2 linked regions of the Martelella endophytica genome follow. The protein of the gene in region 1 interacts with the protein of each later gene in a pairwise test. Links are inferred from orthologs where the notes say so. Each region holds a gene or a part of one and is shown on either strand. Other genes may lie near its edges.

Region 1 (13,185 bases):
GCGCCGGTCTCGCCATGGCGACCATGGACATCATCAAGCTCTACGGCGCAGAGCCGGCGAACTTCCTCGATGTCGGTGGCGGCGCCTCCAAGGAAAAGGTCACGGCGGCCTTCAAGATCATCACCGCCGATCCGGCCGTCAAAGGCATTCTCGTCAACATCTTCGGCGGCATCATGCGCTGCGACGTCATCGCCGAAGGCGTGATCGCGGCTGTCAAGGAAGTTGGCCTCAAGGTGCCGCTCGTTGTTCGCCTGGAAGGCACCAATGTCGAGCTCGGCAAGAAGATCATCAACGAGAGCGGTCTGAACGTCATCTCCGCCGACGATCTCGACGATGCGGCCCAGAAAATCGTTGCGGCCGTTAAGGAGGCCTGAGTATCCATGTCCATTCTGGTCAATAAAGACACCAAGGTTCTGGTTCAGGGCCTCACCGGCAAGACCGGTACCTTCCACACCGAGCAGGCGCTTGCCTATTACGGCACCAAGATGGTTGGCGGTATCCACCCGAAGAAGGGCGGAACCGAATGGTCTTCCGGTGTCGACGGCACCAACCTGCCGATCTTCACCTCGGTTGCCGAGGGCAAGGACAAGACCGGCGCCAACGCTTCGGTCATCTACGTTCCGCCGGCAGGCGCGGGCGCCGCGATCCTGGAAGCGATCGAAGCCGAAATTCCGCTGATCATCTGCATCACGGAAGGCATTCCGGTTGCCGACATGGTCAAGGTCAAGGCCCGTCTCGACAAGTCGAAGTCGCGCCTCATCGGCCCGAACTGCCCGGGCGTCCTGACGCCGGAAGAATGCAAGATCGGCATCATGCCGGGCTCGATCTTCTCCAAGGGTTCCGTCGGCGTCCTGTCGCGCTCCGGCACGCTCACCTACGAAGCTGTGTTCCAGACCACCAATGAGGGCCTCGGCCAGTCGACGGCCGTCGGCATCGGTGGCGACCCGGTCAAGGGCACCGAGTTCATCGACATGCTGGAAATGTTCCTCACAGACGATGCGACCGAGTCGATCATCATGATCGGTGAGATCGGCGGCTCGGCCGAGGAAGAGGCTGCCCAGTTCCTGAAGGACGAGGCGAAGAAGGGCCGCAAGAAGCCGATGGTTGGCTTCATTGCCGGTCGTACCGCACCTCCCGGCCGCACCATGGGCCACGCCGGCGCAGTTATCTCCGGTGGTAAGGGTGGCGCAGAAGACAAGATCGAGGCGATGGAATCGGCCGGCATCAAGGTGTCGCCGTCTCCGGCCCGTCTCGGCAAGACGCTGGTTGAAGTCCTGAAGGGCTGACCCAGCTTATTGAGATATCGTGGCGGCCTCCGGGCCGCCACGAAAATACCGTTTTCATCGTCATTTGACGACGGCGGTTTTCATCGTTTCAAAGCGGGAGGCGGGCGAATTCGTCCGCGCGGTGCATATGTCAAGGCAAGAAGCCAACGAACAATTTCTCCTGACCTCGTTTCTCGATGGCGCGAACGCGACCTATATCGAGCAGCTTTACGCGGCCTATGAGGACGATCCGAATTCGGTTTCGGAGGAATGGCGCGACTTCTTCAAGGCGCTCGGTGACGACCCCGATGCCGTGCGCAAATCGGCGGAAGGCGCTTCCTGGAAAAAGGAAAACTGGCCGCAGAAGCCGTCGGACGAGCTGACCGCAGCGCTTGACGGCAACTGGGGCGATGTCGAGAAGGTCGTCGAAAAGAAGCTCGTTGCCAAGGCAGCGGCCGAAGGCACGGCACTTTCCGGTGAAGACGTGCTCCGCGCCACACGCGATTCCGTCCGCGCCCTGATGATGATCCGTGCCTTCCGTATGCGCGGCCATCTGCACGCCAAGCTTGATCCGCTCGGCCTCGCCGGCATGGCGGATAACGACTACAACGAGCTTTCGCCGCAGGCCTATGGCTTCACGGACGCCGACTACAGCCGTCCGATCTTCATCGACAACGTTCTGGGTCTGGAATTCGCCACGATCCCGGAAATGCTCGATATCCTGACCCGCACCTATTGCTCGACGCTCGGCGTCGAGTTCATGCATATCTCCAATCCGGAAGAGAAGTCCTGGATCCAGGAGCGCATCGAAGGCCCGGAAAAGAGCATCTCGTTCACCGAGAACGGCAAGAAGGCCATCCTGCAGAAGCTGGTCGAGGCCGAAGGCTTCGAGAAGTTTCTCGACACCAAGTACAAGGGCACCAAGCGCTTCGGTCTCGATGGCGGTGAATCGCTGATCCCTGCCATGGAGCAGATCATCAAGCGCGGCGGCGCGCTCGGCCTCAAGGAAGTCGTGCTCGGCATGCCGCACCGCGGTCGCCTCAACGTGCTGTCGCAGGTCATGGCCAAGCCCCACCGCGCGATCTTCCACGAATTCAAGGGCGGCTCGTTCAAGCCCGATGACGTCGAGGGTTCCGGCGACGTGAAGTACCATCTCGGTGCCTCTTCCGACCGTGAGTTCGACGGTAACAAGGTTCATCTGTCGCTGACGGCCAATCCGTCGCATCTGGAAATCGTCGACCCGGTCGTCATGGGCAAGGCGCGCGCCAAGCAGGACATCATCGCCACCCGCCGCGAAGGCGAGATCGTGCCGCTCGACGAGCGCGCCAAGGTCATGCCGCTGCTGCTGCACGGCGATGCGGCCTTTGCCGGCCAGGGTGTTGTTGCCGAGGTGCTCGGCCTGTCCGGCCTGCGCGGCCACCGCGTTGCCGGCACTGTGCATTTCATCGTCAACAACCAGATCGGCTTCACCACCAATCCGGCCTTCTCGCGTTCCTCGCCCTATCCTTCGGATGTGGCGAAGATGATCGAGGCGCCGATCTTCCACGTCAACGGCGACGATCCGGAAGCCGTCACCTATGCGGCCAAGGTCGCGACCGAATTTCGCCAGAAGTTCCACAAGCCTGTCGTCATCGACATGTTCTGCTATCGCCGCTTCGGCCATAACGAAGGCGATGAGCCTTCCTTCACCCAGCCGAAGATGTACAAGGCGATCCGTGGCCACCAGACGGTGACCCAGCTTTATGCCGACCGTCTGATCAAGGAAGGCCTGATCACCAAGGACGAGTTCGACAAGATGACCGCCGACTGGCGCGCATTCCTCGACCAGGAATTCGAGGCCGGCTCGTCCTACAAGCCGAACAAGGCAGACTGGCTGGACGGCGAATGGTCTGGTCTGAGAACCGCCGACAATGCCGATGAGCAGCGTCGCGGCAAGACCGCCGTGCCGATGAAGACGCTGAAGGAAATTGGCAAGAAGCTGACCGAGGTTCCGGAAGGCTTCCAGGTACACCGGACCATCCAGCGCTTCCTCGACAACCGGACCCAGATGCTGGAAACCGGCGAGGGGATCGACTGGGCGATGGCCGAGGCGCTGGCCTTCGGTTCGCTGGTCCATGAGGGCTTCAAGGTTCGGCTTTCCGGTCAGGACGTCGAGCGCGGCACCTTCTCGCAGCGCCATTCGGTGCTCTACGACCAGGAGACCGAAGACCGCTATATTCCGCTGCAGAACATCCGTTCGGGGCAGGGGCGCTACGAGGTCATCAACTCGATGCTTTCGGAGGAGGCCGTGCTCGGCTTCGAATATGGCTATTCGCTGGCCCGTCCGAATGCACTGACGCTCTGGGAAGCCCAGTTCGGCGACTTTGCCAACGGCGCACAGGTCGTCTTCGACCAGTTCATCTCCTCTGGCGAGCGCAAGTGGCTTCGCATGTCCGGCCTCGTCTGCCTGCTGCCGCATGGCTATGAGGGCCAGGGACCGGAGCACTCCTCCGCCCGTCTGGAGCGCTGGCTGCAGATGTGCGCCGAGGACAACATGCAGGTCGCGAACTGCACGACGCCGGCGAACTACTTCCACATCCTGCGCCGTCAGCTGAAGCGCGACTTCCGCAAGCCGCTGATCCTGATGACGCCGAAGTCGCTGCTGCGCCACAAGCGCGCCCAGTCGACGCTGTCGGAGATGGCCGGCGAAACCGCCTTCCACCGCCTGCTGTGGGATGATGCGGTCGAACACGATACGCCGATCAAACTCGTCAAGGACGCCAAGATCCGTCGCGTCGTGCTCTGCACCGGCAAGGTCTATTACGACCTGTTCGAGGAGCGCGAGAAGCGCGGCATCAACGATGTCTACCTGCTGCGTGTCGAACAGCTCTATCCGTTCCCGGCCAAGGCGCTGATCAACATGCTGTCTCGCTTCAAGGGCGCGGAGATGGTCTGGTGCCAGGAAGAGCCGAAGAACATGGGCGCCTGGTCGTTCATCGAGCCCTACCTCGAATGGGTGCTGACCCATATCGATGCCAAGCACAGCCGCGTGCGCTATGCCGGACGTCCGGCAGCGGCCTCGACGGCGACGGGCCTGATGTCGCGCCACCAGGCGCAGCTCGCGGCCTTCCTTGAAGATGCGCTCGGGGAATAACGGGTTCAGCACAGGCCGTGTTCGGCCTGTGCATAACGCCGCAAGGCGAAGCAAACATCCATCAAGATCGGGACTTTAAAAATGGCCACTGAAATCCGCGTTCCTACTCTCGGCGAGTCCGTCACCGAAGCGACCGTCGGCACCTGGTACAAGAAGGTTGGCGACGCGATCGCCGCCGATGAACCCATCGTCGAGCTGGAAACCGACAAGGTGACCATCGAGGTCCCCGCGCCGGCCGCCGGCACGCTCTCCGAAATCATCGCCGCCGAAGGCGAGACGGTGGAACTGAACGCGCTTCTCGGCCAGATTTCCGAGGGTGCAGCCGCACCGGCCGAGAAGAAGGAAGCGGCTCCGGCCGAAGCCAAGGAAGAGGCCCCCAAGGCCGAAGCTCCGAAGGCCGAGGCAAAGCCCGAAGGCTCCGACATGCCGGCCGCTCCGGCCGCCGCCAAGATGATGGCCGAGAAGAACATCTCTGCCGATCAGGTCGAAGGCTCTGGAAAGCGTGGCCAGGTTCTGAAGGGCGATGTCATCGCCGCAGTCAACAAGGGCACCTCCGCTCCGGCAGCCCCCGCCGCCAAGGCGCCGGCCCGTGCGCCGTCGACCGTCGAGGACGCCGGCCGCGAAGAGCGCGTCAAGATGACCCGCCTGCGCCAGACCATTGCCAAGCGCCTGAAGGACGCCCAGAACACCGCCGCCATGCTCACCACCTATAACGAGGTGGACATGAGCGCGGTCATGGACCTGCGCAACCGCTACAAGGACCTGTTCCTGAAGAAGCATGACGTCAAGCTCGGCTTCATGGGCTTCTTCACCAAGGCTGTCTGTCATGCCCTGAAGGAACTTCCGGCGGTCAACGCCGAGATCGATGGCACCGACATCATCTACAAGAACTTCTGCCACATCGGCGTGGCCGTTGGCACCGACAAGGGCCTCGTCGTTCCGGTCGTGCGTGATGCCGACCAGATGACGATTGCCGAAATCGAAGCCGAGATCGCCCGCCTCGCGAAGGCCGCGCGCAACGGCCAGCTGTCGATGGCCGATATGCAGGGCGGTACCTTCACCATCACCAATGGTGGCGTCTACGGCTCGCTGATGTCCTCGCCGATCCTGAACGCGCCGCAGTCCGGCATTCTCGGCATGCACAAGATCCAGGAACGTCCGATGGCAATCGGCGGCCAGGTCGTCATCCGCCCGATGATGTATCTGGCGCTCTCCTACGATCACCGCATGGTTGACGGTCAGGAAGCCGTGACCTTCCTGGTCCGCGTCAAGGAGACGCTGGAAGATCCGGAACGTCTCGTTCTCGATCTCTGATCTCAAACCCGCGGGGGCCGGAAACATGAGCATCGAATTTCTGATTACGGCGCTGATTGTTGTTCTGGCTCCCGGCACGGGCGTGGTCTACACGCTCGCGACCGGCCTGTCGCAGGGCCGTCTTGCGAGCGTCGCCGCCGCCTTTGGCTGCACGCTCGGCATCATTCCGGCGATTCTCGCCTCGGTCTTCGGGCTCGCCGCGCTGTTTCATACCAGCGCGCTCCTGTTCCAGACGGTCAAGTTCGCCGGTGTCGCCTATCTGCTTTATCTGGCCTGGCAGACGCTGCGCGACCGCGGCACGATGCGTGTTTCCGGTGAGGGCGCGCCACGGCGCAGTCTTTTCGCCATCGCCCGCAACGGCTTTCTGATCAACATTCTGAACCCCAAGCTTTCGGTGTTTTTCCTCGCCTTCCTGCCGCAGTTCGTCTCGCCCACGGCCGCAGCGCCGGTGCTCCAGATGCTGATGCTGTCGGCGGTGTTCATGGCGATGACCTTTGCCGTGTTCGTGCTCTACGGCCAATTCTCCGGCCTGATGCGCGACCGGGTGCTCTCGAGCGTGCGGGCCATGGCCTGGATGCGCCGAAGCGTGGCGGCCGCTTTCGCGGGGTTTGGACTGAAGCTGGCGCTGACGCGGCAATAGCCGCCGCCGGTGCCCATGAAATTGCATTGAGCGCCATCCCCTTTCGACTGTTGAGCGAAACGGAGCGTGGCCAAACGGAAAAGGAAATTCCATGGCGTATGATCTCATCGTAATCGGTTCCGGCCCCGGCGGCTATGTCTGTGCGGTCAAGGCCTCGCAGCTCGGCATGAAGGTCGCCGTCGTCGAAAAGCGCGCTACCTATGGCGGCACCTGCCTGAACGTTGGCTGCATTCCGTCCAAGGCGCTGCTGCATGCTTCGGAATATTTCGCCCACGCGTCCCACGGCATGGAAAGCCTCGGCATCAAGCTTGCCGGCGTCGAACTCGACCATGACAAGCTGATGGGCCACAAGGATTCGGTGGTGAAGTCGAACGTCGAAGGCGTTGCCTTCCTGTTCAAGAAGAACAAGATCGACGGCATCCAGGGCACCGGCAAGATCGTCTCTGCCGGCAAGGTTCAGGTCACCAAGGAAGACGGTTCGACGGAAGAGCTCGAAGCCAAGAACATCGTCATCGCCACCGGCTCCGATGTCGCCGGCATTCCGGGTGTCGATGTCGCGATCGATGAAGAGACCATCGTGTCTTCCACCGGTGCGATTGCGCTGAAGACGGTTCCGGAAAAGCTGGTCGTCGTCGGCGGCGGCGTCATCGGGCTCGAGCTCGGCTCGGTCTGGTCGCGTCTCGGCGCAAAGGTCACGGTCGTCGAATTCCTCGACAAGATCCTCGGTCCGATGGATGGCGAGGTTTCCAAGCAGTTCCAGAAGATGCTGGCCAAGCAGGGCCTCGAATTCAAGCTGTCGGCCAAGGTCACGGCTGTCGAGAAGGGCAAGAAGGGCGCCAAGGTGACCTTCGAACCGGTCAAGGGCGGCGACGCCGAGACCATCGATGCCGACATCGTGCTGATCTCGACGGGCCGCAAGCCATACACCGAAGGCCTCGGCCTTGAGGAAGCGGGCGTCAAGCTCGACGAGCGCGGCCGGGTCGAAATCGATGGTCACTTCAAGACCAATGTCGACGGCATCTATGCGATCGGCGATGTGGTCAAGGGCCCGATGCTGGCGCACAAGGCGGAAGACGAGGGCGTCGCACTCGCCGAAATTCTCGCCGGTCAGGCCGGCCATGTGAACTATGACGTCATCCCGAGCGTCGTCTACACGCAGCCGGAAGTCGCCTCCGTCGGCAAGACTGAGGAGGAGCTGAAGAAGGACGGCGTCGCCTACAATGTCGGCAAGTTCCCGTTCATGGCCAACGGTCGGGCGCGGGCCATGGAAACCACCGACGGGTTCGTCAAGGTGCTGGCCGACAAGGAGACCGACCGCGTGCTCGGCGTCCATATCGTCGGCTTCGGCGCCGGTGAAATGATCCACGAGGCGGCGGTACTGATGGAATTCGGCGGTTCCTCGGAAGACCTCGGCCGCACCTGCCATGCGCACCCCACCATGTCGGAAGCCGTGAAGGAGGCCGCCATGGGTGCCTTCTTCAAACCGATCCATATGTGAGGCCGGTGGCGGCGGATGCCGCCGCACATGAAATCTCTGTCATCTATGAACGTGCGGCTTGCTTTGCAGGCCGCACTTTCATTTTATGGATTCGTCCTCGTAAGTCTTTGATTAAAGGGGTAAATCCTGTGCATCAGACTCCAGTTTCGTTTTCTGTTCCGCAGCGCATCCTGCATTGGGCGGTAGCCCTGCTGGTTTTCTTCAACCTCCTCTTTCCGGACGGCATGGGGCGCTGGGCCCATCTGTTCTTTAGCGGTGAGCCCGTGCCCGCCGACGTCGTGGCTTCCGCCAATATCCACGCCTATGTGGGCATCGCAGTGCTGGTGCTGGCGCTGATTCGTCTGGCCCTTCGGCTGATTCAGGGCGTTCCGGCCGATCCCGAGGATGAGCCGGCCATCTTCCGGTTGCTTTCCAAAGTTGCTCACTGGACCTTCTATCTGCTGTTTATCGCGATGCCCCTGGCCGGCATGGCGGGCTATTATCTCGGCAGCGGCGCGGCGGCCGAAATCCACGGCGGGCCGATGAAGGTCCTGATGTGGGCCCTGATCGTCGCCCATGTCGGCGCGGTTGCCGTTCACCAGTTCTATTGGAAAACCGGCATTCTGAAACGAATGACGACAGGCTGATCACTGCGGGAAATCCGTTTTCAGATCTCGCTAAGGCGCAATGGACAGATTCAAGGCGCTGGAGTGACCTTGCGTGTCCGAAAGGACGCGCGGCGCTCTAATGGCAATGAACCTTGCCGACACGGTTATCCATGTGACAACACTGGCCCTGCGGCGAGCTTTTGCGACACCCGCCACCGTGGGCGTAGCTGGCCGTCGTTGTGGCTATGATCAGTAAAGCCGAGAGAAGTATTCTTTTATGCATGGTGAAATGCCCCCTGTTTGACGGGGTATATTTTCTTTTCTAATTTAGAGAAGTCATCGTAGACTTTTGTCTACGTCTTTAATTTCGGATGTCGCTGGGAACACATGCCGCGCGCTGCCGTCCGCTCCTTCTTGAAATTGATTAAAAATACGTAATGTATTGAAAAATAGATACAATTCACGAACGGTTGATTTGGTGTTGGGCGCTCTGATCGCTAAGTAAAAGGATACAAGAAGGTGGAAAGCCTCTTTGGAGTGAAACAACCTGGAGTGAAGACAATGAAGAAAGTGATCGCAATTGCGGCCGTTACCCTTTTGGCCGGAACCGGTGCGGTATTCGCCGCGCAGCCGATGATGAACCACTACGCGCCCTACATTTCCCAGAGCGACAAGGCGCTGGCGGCCAATTACGAGCCGGGCAGCGTCTATTCGGTGACCCAGAACGACAATCTTGGCCGTACGCTGGTCAAGACCATCAAGGTCCAGCAGGACGGCACGCCGAAGCTCATCGATTTCCAGTATACGAATTTCAACTGATCGCCCGACCCAAGCAAACCGATCGAACCCCGCGCCACCGGTCGCGGGGTTCTTCGTATTTCAGGCGCGGGGATGGGCTTTGTCGTAGATTTCGAGAAGCCGCGTAGTGTCGACCCCGGTATAGACCTGGGTTGTCGAAAGGCTCGCATGGCCAAGCAGTTCCTGGATCGTGCGAAGGTCGCCGCCGGCTGCCAGAAGATGGGTGGCGAAGGAATGCCTGAGCGCATGCGGCGTCGCCTTCTCCGAAAGCCCTAGCGCACCGCGCAAAGCCTGCATTTCCCTCTGGATGATCGCTGGCTGCAGCTTCTTGCCCCTCAGCCCCCTGAAGAGCGGCGCGTCGGCGTCGATCTGGTAGGGGCAAAGCTTTTCATAGTTCCTGACGGCATCAAGAGCGGCGGCGAGTAGCGGCACGATGCGGGTCTTGCCGCCCTTGCCGGTGATGCGCAACCGGTCGGGGGATCCTGCAAAATCGCCCGGCGTCAGCGCCAGCGCTTCCGAGATGCGCAGGCCGCAGCCATAGAGCAGCGCAAAGACCGCGGCATTTCGCGCGGCGATCCAGGGTTCTTCGGCAAGCTGCGCCTCCTGTCCTGCAAGCGCGACCGCATCCTTGGCCGCAAGAGGTTTCGGCAGCGATTTCGGCTGTTTCGGCGCGCGCATGGCGGTGATGCCGGCGGCATTGGCAAGGCCGCGCCGCTCCAGCCAGCGCAGGAAAGAGCGAATGCCGGCAAGATCGCGCCCGAGCGTGCGGGCTTCGACGCCTTCGCGCCGGCGAAAGGCGAGGTAGGCACGGATATCGGCGGGACGTAGTGTCGCAATATCGGAAAGCCTGACAGGACGGGCAACATGGCGGCAGAGAAAGGTCAGGAACTGGCGCGTGTCGCGCTCATAGGCCTCGGTGGTGTTCTCCGAAAGTCGCCGCTCGCCGGCAAGCTGCCCGAGCCAGTCCTGACGCAACCGCAGGACCTCGTCTTCGGCGGGGACGAGTATGTTTTCCATGGTGCAACCTGTTGCCTCTCTCTTGTCGCCGGCTCAAATTGCATTAAATTGCGTTAGAAAAACGCTAATGGTTCAAGGGAGGTGTCATTGTCTTATAATGTAGAATTGCGATATATGGCCCTCAGCAATAGCAGGACCTTTTATGGCGCGTCGTGATTCTCCCTCCGCCCTGGCGCATTTCGCTGAGACAGTGGCACTCTTTTCCCAGGGCCGCCCTGGCCATATCGTGGACACGCTCATCGCCGAGCGCGGTGAGAAGATCGTTCACAATCCGCTCTGGCCGGTGATGCGACCCTTCCTCCATCTGCTGCTTGGCTACGGCAAGGCGATGGAATTTGCCAACGACGTCCAGTCGATTTCCGGTTACCAGGTTTTCGAATATCTTTCCGCGAAGCTCGGGCTCGATATTCACTCGAGCGGGCTTGATCGCGTGCCCGAAAAGGGCGGCTTCATGATGGTCTCGAACCATCCGACCGGCATTGCCGATGGCGTCGCCGTGTTCGATCTGCTCAAGGCGCGCCGCCCCGACATGATGTTCTTCGCCAATCGTGATGCCGTGCGCGTCAATCCGCGGCTGGTGGAGATGATCATTCCGGTCGAATGGCGCGAGGAGTTCAAGAGCAAGCTGAAGGCGCGGGAAACGCTGCAGGTCACCAATGCCTCCATCCGCGAGGAAAAGGCGATCGTGCTGTTCCCGTCCGGCCGCATCGCCTATTGGGACGAAGGGCGGCTGAACGAGCGCCCGTGGAAGACTTCGGCCATCGGCTTTGCCCGCAAATATGATCTGCCGATCCTGCCGGTGCACCTGAAGGCCCGGAATTCCGGGCTGTTCTACTGGTTCGCCAAATGGTCGACGGAACTGCGCGACATGACCGTTTTCCACGAACTTCTGAACAAGACCGGCGATCGCTTCGATTTCACCATCGGCCATATGATTCCGCCCGACGCCCTGGAAGGCGATCCCGCCGAGGTGACAGCGGCGCTTGAAAGGCACACGGTTCACACCCTGGCGCAGGATCGCGACGCTGTCTTCAGCCTCGAAAAGGCCAAGTGATCGGGAGCGCCGCGCCGCACCCGTCTGACCGCTGATCAATCCGCCGCTTCACATTCGCGCCGGTCGGGGGCAAGCTGACCAGCCATGATTTCAGATTCGCTCGATCTTTTCGGAAAGCCGCCCAATCTGGTGAGCGCCGTCCCGGTGATGGTGCCGCTGCCGGTGGACGGGCCTTATTCCTATGCCGTTCCGGAAGGCATGGTGGTGATGCCGGGTTCGGTCGTGCAGGTGCCGGTCGGGCCGCGCAAGGTGATCGGCATTGTCTGGGATGAGGCCGCCGATCTCGTCGATCCCAAGAAACTGAGACCCATCGAACATGTATTCGACTGCCCGCCAGTGAGCGACGGCATGCGCCGCTTCGTCGACTGGGTCGCCTCCTATACCCTGACGCCGCCCGGTCTCGTTGCCCGCATGGCGGTGCGCGCGCCGGCCGCGCTCGAGCCGGAGCCGATGGTCGAGGGCGTGCGGCTGACCGGCGTTCAGCCGGAGCGGATGACGCCGGCGCGCAGCCGCGTGCTGGAGCTGGCGGAAGAGGTTCCGGTCTGGACCCGCCTTGGCCTTGCCCATGCGGCGGGCGTCAGCACCAGCGTCGTCGACACGATGATGAAGCATGGCGTGTTCGAAACCATCTTCCTGCCGCCACCGCCAGCCGTCGGCCTGCCCGAACCCGACCACGCGCCGCCGGACCTCTCGCCCGATCAGCAGGTCTCGGCCGACAAGCTGGTGGATGCGGTCAGGGCAGGGGGCTTTTCGGTGACGCTGATCGACGGCGTTACCGGCTCCGGCAAGACCGAGGTCTATTTCGAGGCGATCGCCGAGACGCTCCGCCAGGGGCGGCAGGTGCTGATTCTGCTGCCGGAAATCGCGCTCACGTCGGCCTTCCTCGGTCGATTCGAAAGCCGCTTTGGGGCCAAGCCCGGCGAATGGCATTCGGATCTTGCCCCGCGCATGCGCGAAAAGGTCTGGCGCCAGACTTCGGAGGGAACGGTCAAGGTCGTCGCCGGTGCGCGTTCGGCCCTGTTCCTGCCGTTTGACGACCTCGGCCTCATCATCGTCGACGAGGAACACGATACTGCCTACAAACAGGAAGACCGGGTGTTCTACAACGCTCGCGATATGGCTGTGGTGCGCGCCCGAATCGGCGGTTTTTCGGCAGTGCTCGCCTCCGCCACGCCCTCCGTCGAAAGCCAGGTCAACGCCCTTTCGGGGCGCTACGACCGGCTGCATCTGCCCGGTCGATTCGCCGAAGCCGCCCTTCCGGACCTCACGACAGTCGACATGCGCCGCCATCCGCCGGCGCGTGGCGGCTTCCTGTCGCCGGTGCTCATCGACGCGGTCGAGCGTTCGGTGAAGCGCGGCGAGCAGGCGCTCCTGTTCCTGAACCGGCGTGGCTATGCGCCGCTGACGCTCTGCCGGGTCTGCGGCCATCGCTTCCAGTGCCCCAATTGCTCAAGCTGGCTGGTCGAGCATCGCTTCCGCGGCCAGCTGATGTGCCACCACTGCGGCCATGCCGAGCCCGTGCCGGAAGCCTGCCCGGAATGCGGCACGCTCGATCATCTCGTCGCCTGCGGGCCAGGCGTGGAGCGCATTGCCGAAGAGGTCGAGAAGCATTTTCCCGAACGTCGCACCATCATTCTGTCCTCGGACATGGCCGGTGGCGTCAAACGGCTGAGGCTGGAACTGGAGGCGGTGGCGAATGGCGAGGCCGATATCGTGATCGGCACCCAGCTCGTCGCCAAGGGCCATAATTTTCCGTTGATGACGACGGTGGGTGTTGTCGACGCCGATATCGGGCTTGCCAATGGCGATCCGCGTGCGGCCGAGCGCACCTTCCAGCTGCTGTCGCAGGTGACCGGCCGCGCCGGGCGCACGGGGCTTG
Region 2 (15,775 bases), 910 kb from region 1 along the record:
CGCTCGCTGAAGAAACGCGTCACAAACTACGCCCAGGGGCGCGGCCATTCGAACCGCATCACCCGCATGGTCACGCAGACGGCGCATATGGAATTCGTCACCACGCGGACGGAAACCGAGGCGCTGCTGCTGGAAGCGAACCTGATCAAGCGCCTGCGTCCGCGCTTCAACGTGCTTCTGCGCGACGACAAGTCGTTTCCCTATATCCTGATCACCGGCGATCACGAGGCGCCGGCGCTGTTCAAGCATCGCGGCGCCCGCGCCCGCAAGGGAGACTATTTCGGCCCCTTCGCCTCAGCCGGCGCCGTCGGCCGCACCATCAACGCCATGCAGCGCGCCTTCCTGATCCGCTCCTGCACCGACAGCGTCTATGAAAGCCGCACGCGGCCCTGCCTGCTCTACCAGATCAAGCGCTGTTCCGGGCCCTGCACCGGCGAGATCTCGCCTGACGGCTATGCCGAGTTGGTGAACGAGGCGAAGGCGTTTCTTTCCGGCCGTAGCAAGCAGGTTCACACCGAACTCGCCGCAGCGATGAACAGCGCCGCCGAAGAGCTCGATTTCGAGCGTGCCGCGATCTATCGCGACCGGCTTTCGGCCCTGTCGCATGTTCTCGGCCACCAGGGTGTGAACCCGGCCGGCATCGAGGAAGCGGATGTCTTCGCTGTCCACAATGAGGGCGGGCTCTGTTGCATCCAGGTGTTCTTCTACCGGACCGGCCAGAACTGGGGTAACCGCGCCTATTTCCCGAAGACCGACCCGTCGCTTTCCGGCGCCGAAATCCTCAACGCCTTCCTGGCGCAGTTCTACGACGACAAGCCGGTTCCACGGAATATTTTCCTCTCCGAGGAGATCGAGGAGCTGGACCTGATGCAGCTCGCGCTCTCCGAACGCGCCGGCCGCAAGGTGTCGATCTCCGTGCCGAAGCGTGGCGAGAAGCGCGAAGTGGTGGACCATGCGCTCGCCAATGCTCGCGAGGCCCACGGCCGCAAGCTTTCCGAAACCGCGACGCAGTCCCGGTTGCTCGCAGGCTTTGCCGAGACCTTCGGCCTCGACCGGCCACCGCGCCGCATCGAGGTCTACGACAACTCCCACATCATGGGCACCAATGCCGTCGGAGGCATGGTGGTCGCGGGGCCCGAGGGCTTCGTGAAGGCGCAGTATCGCAAGTTCAACATCAAATCGACCGAGATCACCCCTGGCGACGATTTCGGCATGATGCGCGAAGTCATGACCCGCCGTTTCACGCGGCTGATCAAGGAACATGGCATCCCCGACCACGCCGCAGCGCCGGAGCCCGATGACGATGCCCCCTTCCCCGCCTGGCCCGATGTCATCCTCATCGATGGCGGCCAGGGGCAGATGACGGCGGTGCGCGCCATTCTCGATGAACTCGGCATCCGCCAGGCGGTGACGGCGATCGGCATCGCCAAGGGCGCCGACCGCGAGGCGGGACGCGAGCGTTTCTTCATGGATGGAAAGCCGGATTTTTCGCTGCCGCCGCGCGATCCGGTGCTCTATTTCATCCAGCGCCTGCGCGACGAAGCGCATCGCTTCGCGATCGGCTCGCACCGGGCACGGCGCAAGAAGGAAATGGTGAAGAACCCGCTCGACGAGATTGCCGGCATCGGTCCCTCGCGCAAGCGTGCGCTGCTGCAGCATTTCGGTTCGGCCAAGGCCGTCTCGCGCGCCGGCCTCAGCGACCTTGCCACCGTCGAGGGCATTTCCGAGGCCATGGCGAAATTGATCTATGATCATTTCCACGAAGGTGGCGCAAATTGACGCGCACCGCTTGCGGCGGCGCGTCAAAGGTTTATGTGTGACGGAAAGCGCATCGGCCCCGATCCGGCGAGATGCGACAGGACGGAAGACGCCATGGCATCGAAAGCTTACAATCTCCCCAATCTCCTGACCTATGGGCGCATTCTTGCCGTGCCGCTCATCGTGCTGTGCTTTTTCCTTGAGGGAAAGCTCTCCAGCTCCGATTTCGCCCGCTGGGCGGCGCTGACGATCTTTCTGATCGCCTCGATTACCGACTTCTTCGATGGCTATCTGGCGCGCGCCTGGAATCAGACCTCGAATATCGGCCGGATGCTCGATCCGATTGCCGACAAGCTTCTGGTATCCACCTGCCTGCTGCTGCTCGCCGCCGATGTCGAGCGCACCATTGCCGGCTGGTCGCTTTGGGCGGCAATCATCATTCTCTGCCGCGAGGTGCTGGTCTCCGGCCTTCGGGAATATCTCGCGGGCCTAAAGGTCTCCGTGCCGGTCACCCGCATCGCCAAATGGAAGACGACCTTCCAGATGATCGCGATCGGCCTGCTGCTCGCCGGTCCGGCCGGCGACAAGGTATTTCCGTACACGACAGAGTCCGGCATTGTTCTGCTCTGGGTCGCGGCCGCGCTGACCATGTATACCGGCTATGACTATTTCCGCGCCGGGCTGAAACATGTCGTGGAGGCCGAACGATGACCAAGCTCGTCTATTTCGCCTGGGTTCGCGAACGCATCGGCACGGCCGAGGAAGAAATCGCCCTTCCCGACGATATCGAGAAGGTGAGCGATCTTCTGACCTTCCTACAAGCCCGCGGCGACAACTACGCCGTGGCGCTCTGCGAGCCCGACGTCATCCGCGTTGCCCTCGACAAGGTCCATGCCGAACATGACGAGAAGCTCGGTGCGGCGCGGGAAATCGCGCTGTTTCCGCCAATGACGGGCGGCTGAGCCATGACCGTCACCGTCAGGGTGCAGCCCGATGATTTCGATATCACCGCCGAACTGCGGGCCATGACCGAAGGCCGTACCGACATCGGCGCGACCGTCAGCTTCACCGGCCACTGTCGCGATGAAAAGGGCAAGCTGTCCGCGCTCGAGCTTGAGCATTACCCAGGCATGGCGGAAGCCGAAATCACGCGGATCTCGGAAGAGGCCGTGCGCCGCTTCGACCTTCTGGGCATCACCGCCATTCATCGCTACGGCCGCATCCTGCCCGGTGACAACATCGTGCTGGTCATCGCCGCGGCAAGTCACCGACAGGCCGCCTTCGACGGCGCCAGTTTCGTCATGGACTTCCTCAAGACCGTCGCCCCCTTCTGGAAGAAGGAGCATCTTGCTGCGGGTGGTGACGGCGGCTGGGTCGACGCGCGCGAGGCGGACGAGACCGCCCGCAAACGCTGGCAATAAAAACGTCGCGATTGCCGTCTATCGTCGACCTTGCCCTTCAGAACGGAAGCACTATCCTTGTTCAAAACGATTTGATGCTCCACACCGAAAGAGAACCATCATGCCAGCCAGCGCCGCGTCCTGCACAGTCGGCTTCATCCTCTATCCCGGTTTTACCCAGCTCGACCTGTTCGGCCCCGCGGATGTGCTGAACCGGATGCAGGGTGTCGAGGTGAAGCTCCTGTGGAAGAACCTCGACCCGGTCATCGTCGATCGTGGCCTCAGGATCCTGCCCAACATGACCTTCGGCCAGTGTGAGAGCCTTGATATCATCTGCGTGCCGGGCGGCCCCGGCCAGATCGCGCTGATGGATGATGACGAGACGCTGAACTTCCTGCGCCGCATCGCGCCGGGCTGCAAGCTCGTCACTTCGGTCTGTACCGGTTCGCTGGTCTTGGGGGCTGCCGGTCTGCTGAAGGGCTACAAGGCCACCAGCCACTGGACCTCGCTCGATCATCTCTCCCTCTTCGGCGCGACGCCGGTGGAAGAGCGCGTCGTCATCGACCGCAACCGGATCACCGGCGCCGGCGTGACCTCCGGCATCGACTTCGCCCTGAAGGTGGTCGAGGAACTGAGCGACCGCGAGACCGCGCAGCGCATCCAGCTGCAGATGGAATACGACCCGCAGCCGCCCTACAATTGCGGCTCGCCGAAGACCGCCCCGCCGGAGATCGTCGACAGCGTCCGCGCTCGCCTGCACATGTTCCAGTCGAGCCGCCGCTCCGCCAGTGAGCGCGCCGCCGAACGCCTCAACGCCCGCAAGGGCTGACGAAAAAACCCGCGGCAGAACCGCGGGTTTCAAAGGGGCAGAAATGCCGGAATGAATGGCTTCAGCCGACGATTTCGGTTTCGGAGAACCAGAAGCCGATTTCGCGCTTGGCGGTTTCCGGAGCATCGGAGCCGTGAACCGAGTTCTCGCCCATGGAGAGGGCAAAGGTCTTGCGGATCGTGCCTTCGTCGGCCTTTTCCGGATTGGTGGCGCCCATGATCTCGCGGTTCTTCAGAACGGCGTTTTCGCCTTCCAGAACCTGCACGATGGTCGGGCCCGAGCACATGAATTCGACGAGTTCGCCGAAGAAGGGACGTTCCTTGTGCTCGGCGTAAAAGGCCTCGGCCTCGCGCTTTGCCATCCACACGCGCTTGGAAGCAACGACGCGGAGGCCGTTGTCCTCGAAGACCTTGGTGATGGCGCCGGTCAGGTTGCGCTTGGTGGCGTCAGGCTTGATCATCGAGAAAGTGCGTTCAATAGCCATATCAATTGTCCTCTGGCATTCGGGGAAATTTCGCCGCTGTATAGAGGGCTTTTCGGCAAAATGGAAGCGTCGGAACAACCGTGATGTCCAGGTTTTCGCCCTTCCGTCAGCCTTTTTCGGTGAAAGCCTCCACCCGCTCGTACCAGTTGGTCACGGGATCGTTCGGATCCAGCAGTTCGGTATTGCCTGTCTGGCTCGCCCACTTGAACGCACCGAAGACGATATAATCTGAGAAAAGAGGTTCACTTCCGCCGATAAACGGCTGAAATTTTAGCATATTGCGGAGCGGAGTTAGTTTCTCCGGGAAGGCCGCAATGGCGGCCTCGCGGCCGGTCGCCACCTCTTCCAGCGTGGCGCCGAGGCGCGCCTCACGGCTTTCGCGGAAATAGGCCTGGTCGGCGGGCGCCAACCGGTCGTGGATGTTTTTCAGCGCAATCCGTGTCACGGCGGGATGGAGCGTCGATAGCGACCAGGCTTCCACGAAACGCGCCATGGCAAGCCCGCCCTCGCCTTTGAACAGGGAAGGTGCGTCCGGATAGGTCTGCTCCAGATAAAGCGCGATCGCAAAGCTGTCCGATATCAGGGCGTCGCCGTCCTTCAGAATTGGCACCGTCTTCGAGAAGCCGTTCTCGACTTTCGGAATTTCGGTGAAGCCGACTGGCCTTTCTGTGAACTCCAGCCCCTTGTGCCTGAGCGCCAGAACGACCTTCCAGCAATGCGGGGAAAACGGCGCCGAGGCATCGGCGCCACAGAGCGAATAGAGGATACGGCTCATGGTAAACTCCCTGTTGTGGGCAAAGAGTGTCGCGCATTCCGATCAAATTCAAGCAGCAGGGGGCATATTGCCCTGGCAAATGACGCTGCATCAGCACAATGAATGTCACCATCTGCAGAATTCATGAGCGCCCTGCATCAGCTTGGGATTATCATGATCCCAGAATGGAGGGACTATGATGTCGTCGCATTACCGCATGTTTGCCGCCTACAACACCTGGGCGAACCGCCTTGTCTATGACGCCGCCGCTACACTTTCCGATGAGGAGTATCGCCGCGATCTCGGCGCGTTCTTTCGCTCGGTTCACGAGACGCTGAACCACGTTCTCTTTGCCGACCGGCTGTGGCTGGCGCGCTTTGCCGGCGAGAACCCCGCGCCGGGCGCGCTCGACACCATTCTCTACGACGATTTCGCCGGACTGCGGGCAGCGCGGGAACAGACTGACGCCGACATCGTGGCGTTCATTGGCGGGCTGGGAGACGCCGTCGAAGGCACGTTCTCCTACAAGCGCGGCAACCCGCCCCAGCTCTACACCGACCGCTACGCGATCACGCTTTCCCATTTCTTCAACCACCAGACCCATCATCGCGGCCAGATCCACATGATGCTGACCGTCCTCGACCGCCCCTCTCTGGCCCTCGATCTCATCTATTTCCTGCGAACCGATGAAGGAAAGCCGTTCGCGCAAGCCGCCGCTTGAAAAGTCCCGCGGTTTCAGACAAAACCGCGGTCATGATTTCCATATCCGACCTCTCCGTCCGCATCGCCGGACGCCTGCTGATTGAAAACGCCTCCGTCTCCATCCCCGATGGCATGAGGGCGGGCCTTGTCGGCCGCAATGGCGCCGGCAAGTCGACGCTGTTCAAGGTGCTGACCGGCGCGCTGTCGCCGGAGACCGGTAGCGTCTCGCTGCCGAAGAAGGCACGCATTGGCCAGGCGGCGCAGGAGGCGCCGGGTACCGAGGACGCTCTGATCGAGATCGTGCTCGCCGCCGACAAGGAGCGCGCCGCCCTGATGACGGAGGCGGAAACCGCCACCGATCCGCACCGCATTGCCGATATCCAGACCCGGCTCGTCGATATCGGCGCGCATTCGGCAGAAGCGCGGGCCGCAAGCATCCTCTCCGGCCTCGGCTTCGACGAGGACGCGCAGAAGCGTCCGGCCTCCTCCTTTTCCGGCGGCTGGCGGATGCGCGTCGCTCTTGCTGCGGTGTTGTTTTCCGAGCCCGACCTTCTGCTCCTCGACGAGCCGACCAACTATCTCGATCTCGAGGGCACGCTGTGGCTGGAGGACTATATCCGCCGCTATCCCTACAGCGTCATCATCATCTCGCATGACCGCGACCTTCTGAACACGGCCGCCAACGCCATCATCCACCTCGATCAGCGCAAGCTCACCTTCTATCGCGGCTCTTACGACCAGTTCGAGCGGCAGAAGGCGGAAGCCGACGAATTGCAGATGAAGGCGCGCGCCAAGAATGAGGCGCAGCGCAAGCACCTGCAGAGTTTCATCGACCGCTTCAAGGCCAAGGCCTCCAAGGCCCGCCAGGCGCAAAGCCGCGTCAAGGCGCTGGAGCGGATGGGCACGGTCGCTGCGGTCATCGAGGACCATGTCCAGGGCTTCTCCTTCCCTGAGCCGGAAAAGCAACCCGCCTCCCCGATCATCGCTATCGAGGATGGCGCCGTCGGCTACACGCCGGGCAAGCCGATCCTGACCGACCTCAACCTGCGCATCGACAATGACGACCGCATTGCGCTGCTCGGCGCCAACGGCAACGGCAAGTCGACCTTCGCAAAGTTCATTTCCGGCCGGCTGAAACCGGAATCGGGCACGCTGAAGCTTGCCCCCAACCTTTCGACCGGCTTCTTCGCCCAGCACCAGATCGACGACCTCGTGCCCGATGAAAGCGCGGTCGCCCATGTGCGCAAGCTGATGCCGACCGTGCCGGAGGCAAAGGTGCGCGCCCGTGTGGCGCAGATGGGGTTGGCGACGGAGAAGATGGATACGCCCGCCCGCGATCTGTCAGGCGGCGAGAAGGCGCGGTTGCTGATGGGCCTTGCGGCCTTCCATGCGCCCAACCTGCTGATCCTCGACGAGCCGACCAACCACCTCGACATCGACAGCCGCAACGCGCTGGTGCAGGCGCTGAATGACTATCCGGGCGCCGTGATCCTGATCTCGCACGACCGCCACCTGATCGAGGCGACCGTGGACCGGCTGTGGCTGGTGCATGGCGGCACGGTGAAGACCTATGACGGCGATCTCGAGGATTACCGCACGCTGATCGTCTCCGGCGGCAAGCAGAAGTCCGCGAAGGTCGAGCCGGAGGAGCCGAAGTCGAAATCGGTCCAGCGCAAATCCGCCGCCGACCGCAGGGCGGCGCTGGCGCCGCTGAAGAAGAAGATCGACACGGCCGAGCGCAAGACCGCCAAGATCACCGAGATCGTCGCCAAGCTCGACGCCGATCTCGCCGATCCGAAACTTTACGCAAAGGCGCCGGAAAAGGCGAAGGTGATGCTCCAGGCCCGCGCCAACGCGGTCGCGGAACTCGCCAAGGCCGAAGAAGAATGGCTGACGCTTTCCGCCGAATACGAGGCCGGAATGGCCGATTGAGGCATAGAATCCGGGGCCGGCCCTCAGGGCCGGCCGACATTTTCCAGTTCCGAACCCGCTAGACGGCCGGGGACCGCAGCTCTGCCCCCGCAACGCCGCCGGCAATCCTCGGCCCGATGCCGAGCCGCTCGAACACCGCTTCCATCAGCTTCGAACGGTTCATCGTGTAGAAATGGAATTCGGTAAGCCCGCGCTTCTGCAGGTCGAGCACCTGTTCGGCCGCAAGGTCTGCGGCGATCTCGAAATGGGCCGTGGCATCATCCTCGTAGCCCTCGAAACGACGTGCCATCCAGTCGGGAATGATAGCGCCGCAACGGCCCGCGAAATTGCGCAGCTGGCGGATGTTCTGCACCGGCATGATGCCGGGCACGACCGGGATTTCGATGCCGGCCCGGCGGACGTCACCGAGATAATCCTCGAACGTGTCGTTTTCGAAGAAGAACTGGGTCAGCGCCCGGTCGGCGCCGTTGTCGGCCTTGGCCTTGAGCATGGCGATATCGGCGGCGCGGTCGGCGCTTTCCGGATGCTTCTCGGGATAGGCGGAGACGGAAATGTCGAAGTCGTCGATCGCCTTCAGCCCGGCAACCAGCGCCGCGCCGTTTTCGTAACCGCCCGGATGCGGCTGATAGGCTGCGCCAACGCCACCGGGCGCATCGCCCCGCAGCGCCACGAAGCGCTTCACGCCGGCGTTCCTGAAGCTGTGGACCACCTCATCGACCTCTGCCTTCGTCGCCTTGACGACGGTGAGGTGCGAGGCGGTGACGAGCGGGGTCTCGTCGAGAAGGCGCTTGACGGCGGCAAAGGTCGGGGCACGGCTGGTCGCGCCGGCGCCATAGGTCACCGACACGAACTCGGGCTCATAGGCCGTCAGCGCCTGAACCGCGCGCCACCAGCCAGCCTCCGCTTCGGGTGTCTTCGGCGGAAAAAACTCGAACGAAAAGCCGATCGCGCGTTCGCGCGAGGGGTTCAACTCAGACATTGGTTCAGACACTCCTCGAAAATGTGTTCTCGTCCGCAGCCGCCATCAGCACGCGCGGATCATGGGCGAGCCAGACGGTCACCGTCAGCGACCGCTTGGCATCGCCCGCAAAGGGCAGATCGACCACCTGATCGACCTCAAGGCCGGCCGCCCGCATCCAGTCGGACATCGCCTGATGGGAAAAGCCGAGCCGCAAATGGGCGTGTTCGGCGCGCAGGTGCTCCAGATCGTGGGGCGCGAAATCGATAACCGCGAGCCGCCCGCCCGGCCGCATCACGCGCGCCGCCTCGCGGATCGCGACCTCTGGATTCTCCAGGAAATGCAGCACCTGATGAACGATGACGAGATCGAAATCCTCGTTCTCCAGAGGCAGATTGAGAATGTCGCCGAAACGCACCACGGCCCGCGTCAGGCCGGCGGCGTCGAGATTGGCGCGAGCAACGGAAAGCATGTCGCGGCTCGCGTCGACGCCGACAGCGCGGCGGTAGACATCCTTCAAAAGCAGCAGCATGCGGCCGGTGCCCGTGCCGAGATCGAGCACGCTTTCGACCCTCTTGGTGCCGATCAGCTTCACAAGACAGGCTTCGACTTCCGCTTCGGAAATATGCAGCCGCCGCATCTCGTCCCACTCGCCGGCGTGGCGGGCGAAATAGGCCTGCGCCTTTTCCGCGCGCGCCTCCTTGACCGCCGCAAGCCGCGCGGCATCGCGGCGGAGCGCGGAATCATCCTCGGAGGCATGCTTCAGCAGTTCACGCACCAGGCCCGCCGCCCCGCCCTCTTCCTTCAGCCGGAAATAGGCCCAGGCGCCCTCCTGATAGCGATCGATCAGGCCGGCCTCGCCGAGGAGCTTTAGGTGGCGGGAAATGCGCGGCTGCGACTGGCCGAGAATGTCGGTGAGATCGGAGACCGTCAGGTCGCCCGCGGCGAGAAGTGCGATCAGCCTCAGCCGCGTGGGCTCCCCCACCGCCTTCAGCACATCCACCAATGTCTCCAGCCCAAACTTCGCCATCCCGCTCCGCCTTCATCAAGATATAAAGATATGTTTATATCATTAGGCACAGTCGCGCAAGCCTGGATGCAGCATACCACAGACGAAAGTCGGAGCCGAAACGCCAGAGGCCGCCCGCATGCGGCCTGGATCCTCGGGTCAAGCCCGAGGATGACGCTCGTAAAATGGATAGGTTTGTCAGCAGCCCGAGACGCTTCAAAGGCGGGCTCCAACCTGTTCAAAAGCCCGTCGCCCACGCTCCGGGTCATCCTCGGGCTTGACCCGAGGATCCAGGCCGCGAGACGTGCGCTCGCTAAGCCTTTTTTGCTCGACGGCCGAGGCGGACTAGATGCTCCGGCAATGTCCGCCGGAGACAAAACCGAAGCGCCTTTGGTTTTGACAGAAGCCTGAGGCCGCCCGAAGGCGGCCCCTATAGCAATTCGACGATCAGCGCGTCAGCCGCTTGTAGGTCACCCGCTTCGGGTTGACGCTTTCCGGGCCGAGGCGACGGATCTTGTCGGCTTCGTAGTCTTCGAAGTTGCCCTCGAACCATTCCACATGGCTGTCGCCCTCGAAGGCGAGGATGTGGGTGGCGAGGCGGTCGAGGAACATGCGGTCATGGCTGATGACGACGGCGCAGCCGGCGAAGTTTTCCAGCGCATCCTCAAGCGCGCCCAGCGTCTCGGTGTCGAGGTCGTTGGTCGGTTCGTCGAGGAGGAGAACGTTGGAGCCCGACTTCAGCATCTTGGCGAGGTGGACGCGGTTGCGCTGGCCGCCGGAGAGGTTGCCGACCTTCTGCTGCTGGTCGCCGCCCTTGAAGTTGAAGGCGCCGCAATAGGCGCGCGAGTTCATCTCGAACTTGCCGAGCTTGATGATATCGTTGCCGCCGGAAATCTCTTCCCAGACATTCTTGCTACCATCAAGCGAATCGCGGCTCTGGTCGACATAGCCGAGATCGACGGTGTCGCCGACGCGGATGTCGCCGGCGTCGGGCTTTTCCTGGCCGGTGATGAGCTTGAACAGCGTCGATTTACCCGCGCCGTTCGGACCGATGACGCCGACAATGCCGCCGGGCGGCAGCTTGAACGACAGGTCTTCGAACAGCACGCGGCCATCGAAGGACTTCGACAGGTTCTCGGCCTCGATGACCACATTGCCAAGTCGCTCGCCGACCGGAATGATGATCTGGGCATCGCCGGGGCGACGGTTTTCGGCGGAGGCGACCAGTTCGTCATAGGCACGGATACGGGCCTTCGACTTGGCCTGACGGGCCTTGGGGCTGGAGGCAATCCATTCCTGCTCGCGCGACAGCGCCTTCTGGCGACTGCCCTCTTCGCGGGCTTCCTGCGCCAGACGCTTGGCCTTGGCCTGCAGATAGGCCGAGTAGTTGCCCTCGTAGGGAATGCCACGGCCGCGGTCGAGCTCGAGGATCCAGCCGGTGACGTTGTCGAGGAAGTAGCGGTCGTGGGTGACCATCAGGATCGCGCCCGGATATTCGCGCAGGTGCTTTTCAAGCCAGGCGATCGTCTCGGCGTCGAGGTGGTTGGTCGGCTCGTCGAGGAGCAGCAGGTCGGGCTGACGCAGCAAGAGCTGGCAGAGCGCGACGCGGCGCTTTTCGCCGCCGGAGAGGTTTTCGACATTGGCGTCGCCGGGCGGGCAGCGCAGTGCGTCCATCGCCATCTCGACCTGATTTTCCAGATCCCAGAGGTTCTGTGCGTCGATCTCGTCCTGAAGCCGCGCGCCCTCGTCCGCGGTCTCGTCGGAATAGTTCATCATCAGTTCGTTGTAGCGGTCGACGATCGCCTTCTTGTGGGCGACGCCTTCCATCACGTTTTCGAACACGGTCTTGCTGGGATCGAGCTGCGGTTCCTGCGGCAGGTAACCGAGTGTCGCGCCCTCGGCGAGCCAGGCTTCGCCCGTCCATTCCTTGTCGAGGCCGGCCATGATCTTCAAGACGGTCGACTTACCGGCGCCGTTCGGGCCGAGAATGCCGATCTTGGCGTCCGGGTAGAACGACAGATGGATGTCTTCGAGAATCTTCTTGGCGCCATAGGCCTTCTTGAGCCCGGCCATGTGGTAGATGAACTGTCGTGCCATGTCTTTCCTGCTTCCCGTCAATGGATGCTTCGGCGGATGCTTGGGCCGCTATTTATGCGAAAGCCGCTCCGGAAACAATGGAAGCACGGCCAAATGCCACTTTCACGATCGATTTTCTGGACCACGCACCTGTGGCTGAACATTTCAGCGCCCCAGACGTTGATTTGCCAAGACGATCTTTTGGAAGGATATGACAATGCTTCAGAAGAAACCCGCTTTCTTCGGCCGGCCGGTCGAAAACACCGAGGAATGGAACGCTGAGGCCCGCAAGGAGGACGCAGTGGCCTCGGCCCTTGCCGCCTCGGGCCTGGTGGACGCCACCGAAGTCAAGGTCGCGGTCGTCGGCAGTGAAGCGCGGCTGATGGGCGAAGTGGCGCTCGAAGAGGAAATCGCCACCGCCGGGACAATCGCGCTTGCGGTCGAAGGTATCGACCGGGTGCGCAATGTGCTGAGGGTGAAGGACCAGCAGCTCAACGCCGAGGGCGAGAGCCGCTCCCTTTGATCCTTACTGATACCCGGCGGCGTCCACGATGCCGCCGGGGCAGCCGATCGAGGTGCTGCCGGCCCCTTGTATCAGGTCCTCAAGAGACGTTCCCGGCGCATACTTGTCGGAGAGGCCGATCGTGATCTCGTCGATCAACTGCCGATCACCGTCGGTGACGCAGCTGATCTTGATGCGATCCTTGGCACCGCGCCCGTAAGCACCGTTGAAAGCCTTGGCGATCTCGTCGGCGGAGAGTTCCTTGCCAATGCTCGATTGAAACAGCTTGGCGACATCCGAGCCGTTCAGTTGCTCGAGAAGGTCGACCGACGTCTGGAAATAGTTTTCCGGCGTGAACCGGGTGCAGGTGCCGTGCTTCACCCATTCATGGCGCTGAAGATTGGATTGCGTGCCCGGCATCACCTTCGCAACCGTTTCCCGCAGACCATCGCTGAGCGACAGCGCCGGCAAGGCATTCCAGTTGCCGTTCTCGTCTTCGGCGCGGACGTCTGCCGCGACATCGCAATAATTGTCGCCAAGCGGCCAGAGGCCATGCAGCGAGAAATGGCCGGCATCGTAACGGCTGTCCGTCTGGCTCTTGCATTCAGGCTTGTCCTGATGGCCTTCGCAAAAGGCCGGCTGCCAGCTGACGGCCAGGATTGCTGCGGTTTCGCGGGCCATCGCCGGCACCGCCGCCATTGCCGTCAGCGAAATTCCGATTATTGCTGCCTTCAGTTTCATGCTCGCCCCCCCGATTCCCTGATATAATTCCGACGCAGACTAGCCTTTCGGCCGCACAGTTTTAATACATTTCACGGAAAAATGGCCCGGATATGCTCCGGGCCATTTCGGCGGCAAATGCTGCCGCTGATCAGTCGAGAGCGGCCGTAACGGTGAATTCGACGAGAATTTCCGGTGCGGCAAGGTCGGCCTGACTGGTAGCGCGCGCCGGCGTATGGCCGGGAACGACCCAATCCTTCCAGACGGCATTCATCTCGGCAAAGTCCGACATGTCCTTCAGATAGACGAGCGTCTGCAAAAGCTTCGACTTGTCGGAACCGACTTCGGCGAGGAGCGCATCGACCTTGGCCAGGCAATCCTTCGCCTGCTCGGTGACCGTTGCGCCCTTGCCGGTCTGGCCGGCGAGATAGACCGTGTTGCCATGGACAACGGCAGCCGACATCAAAGGACCGGAATTCACGTATTTTACAGACATTTATGCGCTCTTTTCAATGTTAAATATAAAGATATCACAGCCCGCTGATATGCGGACTGCGGAGGAAGAAGACCAAAGGCGGTGTCAGCCGCGCAGCCGCTCGGCGGCCTCATAGATGCGCGTCGAGCGGGCGCCTGAGCGGCAGTAGGCGAGCACCGGCTTTTCCATCTCGTCCAGCGCATCGACCATGCCGGTGACAGCATCCGGCGTCAGCCCCATGCCGCCGACGGGCACATGCGCGGTGTGCAGACCTGCGGCTTCGGCTGCGGCGGAGATCTCGGCGAAGGACGGCTGACCAGCCTCTTCCTCGTCAGGGCGGTTGCACACGATCGAGCGGTAGCCAAGTTCCTTGATCTCGGCAATTTCGTCTGCGGTAATCTGGCCGGTCACGGCGTAGCTGTCATCGATCTGACGGATATCCATAGCGGGACCCTTTCTCTGATTGTGGCCCGAAGGTAGGCGAAGCGCGCGATATTGCAAGGTTCGCCTCAGGCGAACCAGATTCTGAGTGCGAAGCTTTTGCTTTCGCCCGGGGCAAGCAGCGCAAGTTCGCCGGCCTCGAGAAGCTTGCGACGGCTCGTCCAGCGATGCGAGGCTGGCTCGATGCCAAGAATGTGCGCTGGCTCCTGCTGATTGCGCCAGATCTGCAGGAAGGGCAGTGTCCGGGTGTCGGTCGCAAGGTGGAAGGAACGTCCGCCCAACGCTTCGAAGGGCCCAAGCCGGACTGCGGACCAGTCCGCATCCTCGGCCACGGCAGGCACGCAGAAAATGCCGTGCTCGCCCTCGCCGAAGCGCCAGGGCAAGCTCCCCTCCTCCAGCGACGCACTTTCAAGTCGGACGCCGTCGTCGAAGTGCTTCGCGCCGAAGTTGATATGATACATCATCATCGCCGGCAGCGGCACATCGCTCTTGTTGATCACGGTATCGGTGAGCGACAACACGCCGGTGTCGGCATCAATGGTCCAGACACGCTCGATCAGCATGTCGCCGCCATTCGCCGTCTTCACCGGGATTGCGGCAACGCACTCGGCGCCCTCGTCGCCGGTCTCGAATGATTTGACGATGGCCGGGCTGGCCGAAGCCGAGCCATGCAGCGGAAAGAACCGGTCTTCATCCCCCTCGATCGGCTCGGGATGACGGATATGGTCCGGGCCGCAGGTGAACAGGAAACCTTCGAGCGAATGATCGATGCGCGGATCGCCGTCATCCGGAATGGCGCGCTTGGGGGAAAGATCGACCCCTGCGACGACGCAGGCACCGATATCCATGACGGAGGTCGGGTCGAGGGCAATCCTCGGACCGTTCCGGGTGAAAAAATCAATCATCTCGCATCTGCCGTAAAGCTAAATTTAACCATGATTTGGGCCTAATGAAACAAGCGCGTTCAGCGGACGTTCAGCCCTTAGACGACAGCCTGTCGAAAGCGAAACTAGGCGAAAGGGCGCTCGGAAAACAGCAGCAAAACGACCATGACCATTCGAAAAGCAACGTTGTACACGATTCCGTTCCTTCTGGCGGTGGCAGCTCCGCTGGCCCCAGCCGACGCGCACGAGCCGATCTACCGAAACGGCGTCGAGATCTTTCTCGTGCGCCCTGATGGCACGCTCCTCGATTATATCCCGGAATATGGCAGCGTCGTCATGGGACGCGATGCCTATGGTCGTCAGACGCTGCTCGATGCGAATGGCGACCTTGTGGCCACCGAGATGACGGCCCGCGATTATCAGCAGGTTCGTCGCCAGCCCCCTGGCCAGACACCGGAGAGCCGGGGCTGGCAGCGCGATTCGCGCAATGCCCGCTGGCAGGTTCCGCAGGGCGGCTACGGGGCCTACACCTATCCGAATAATGACAATTACGGCAATGGCGGCTGGAATGGCTCCGCTTCCGGCAACTTCGGCGGCGAGCCGCTGCCGCAGGCCGCGCCGCAGACCAGCGAAACCCGCCAGGCCATTGCGCCCGCCAAGCTCGACATGAACGTCGCGGCGCTGCAGGTCTATCTCGATCGCGCCGGCTTCTCGCCGGGCGTCATCGACGGCCGCATGGGCGACAACGTGCAGAAGGCGCTTGCTGCCTACGAGGAAGCGACCGGCACGACGCTCGACCCGAACGCGGACAGCGAGAAGATCCTCGCATCCCTGTCGCTCGATGGTGGCCT

What was found.
Region 2: the proteins of TM49_RS11035 (region 1) and TM49_RS15290 interact in binary tests that used the Escherichia coli proteins (3 or more experiments, as listed by UniProt). The link is inferred for Martelella endophytica from one-to-one orthologs.

The regions. Positions count from the first base shown.
Region 1 is NZ_CP010803.1:2,432,956-2,446,140, forward strand. Bases 1,014-4,598 are described here. They hold TM49_RS11035 (2-oxoglutarate dehydrogenase E1 component), read left to right. Parts: upstream 1,014-1,413; coding sequence 1,414-4,398; downstream 4,399-4,598. Other genes in these bases: sucD (succinate--CoA ligase subunit alpha), read left to right, coding at 1,014-1,286; odhB (2-oxoglutarate dehydrogenase complex dihydrolipoyllysine-residue succinyltransferase), read left to right, coding at 4,480-4,598. Also shown: sucC (ADP-forming succinate--CoA ligase subunit beta), read left to right, coding at 1-374; more of sucD, read left to right, coding at 381-1,013; more of odhB, read left to right, coding at 4,599-5,712; TM49_RS11045 (LysE family translocator), read left to right, coding at 5,738-6,352; lpdA (dihydrolipoyl dehydrogenase), read left to right, coding at 6,444-7,850; TM49_RS11055 (cytochrome b), read left to right, coding at 7,979-8,476; TM49_RS11060 (hypothetical protein), read left to right, coding at 8,999-9,256; TM49_RS11065 (tyrosine recombinase XerC), read right to left, coding at 9,317-10,252; TM49_RS11070 (GNAT family N-acetyltransferase), read left to right, coding at 10,395-11,306; TM49_RS11075 (primosomal protein N'), read left to right, coding at 11,391-13,185. UniProt on the Escherichia coli protein: E1 component of the 2-oxoglutarate dehydrogenase (OGDH) complex which catalyzes the decarboxylation of 2-oxoglutarate, the first step in the conversion of 2-oxoglutarate to succinyl-CoA and CO(2).
Region 2 is NZ_CP010803.1:3,336,612-3,352,386, reverse strand. Bases 5,519-8,418 are described here. They hold TM49_RS15290 (ABC-F family ATP-binding cassette domain-containing protein), read left to right. Parts: upstream 5,519-5,978; coding sequence 5,979-7,859; downstream 7,860-8,418. Other genes in these bases: metF (methylenetetrahydrofolate reductase [NAD(P)H]), read right to left, coding at 7,918-8,418; TM49_RS15295 (DinB family protein), read left to right, coding at 5,519-5,946. Outside these bases: excinuclease ABC subunit UvrC, read left to right, coding at 1-1,779; pgsA (CDP-diacylglycerol--glycerol-3-phosphate 3-phosphatidyltransferase), read left to right, coding at 1,873-2,469; moaD (molybdopterin converting factor subunit 1), read left to right, coding at 2,466-2,720; TM49_RS15315 (molybdenum cofactor biosynthesis protein MoaE), read left to right, coding at 2,724-3,179; TM49_RS15310 (DJ-1/PfpI family protein), read left to right, coding at 3,280-3,987; ndk (nucleoside-diphosphate kinase), read right to left, coding at 4,049-4,471; TM49_RS15300 (glutathione S-transferase family protein), read right to left, coding at 4,578-5,246; more of TM49_RS15295, read left to right, coding at 5,425-5,518; more of metF, read right to left, coding at 8,419-8,838; TM49_RS15280 (ArsR/SmtB family transcription factor), read right to left, coding at 8,843-9,847; energy-dependent translational throttle protein EttA, read right to left, coding at 10,274-11,923; TM49_RS15270 (BON domain-containing protein), read left to right, coding at 12,120-12,425; TM49_RS15265 (ribonuclease T2 family protein), read right to left, coding at 12,429-13,145; TM49_RS15260 (RidA family protein), read right to left, coding at 13,276-13,620; TM49_RS15255 (protein tyrosine phosphatase family protein), read right to left, coding at 13,705-14,043; TM49_RS15250 (DUF4432 family protein), read right to left, coding at 14,109-14,945; TM49_RS15245 (L,D-transpeptidase family protein), read left to right, coding at 15,090-15,775. UniProt on the Escherichia coli protein: Genetic data indicate it may be involved in ribosome assembly or function.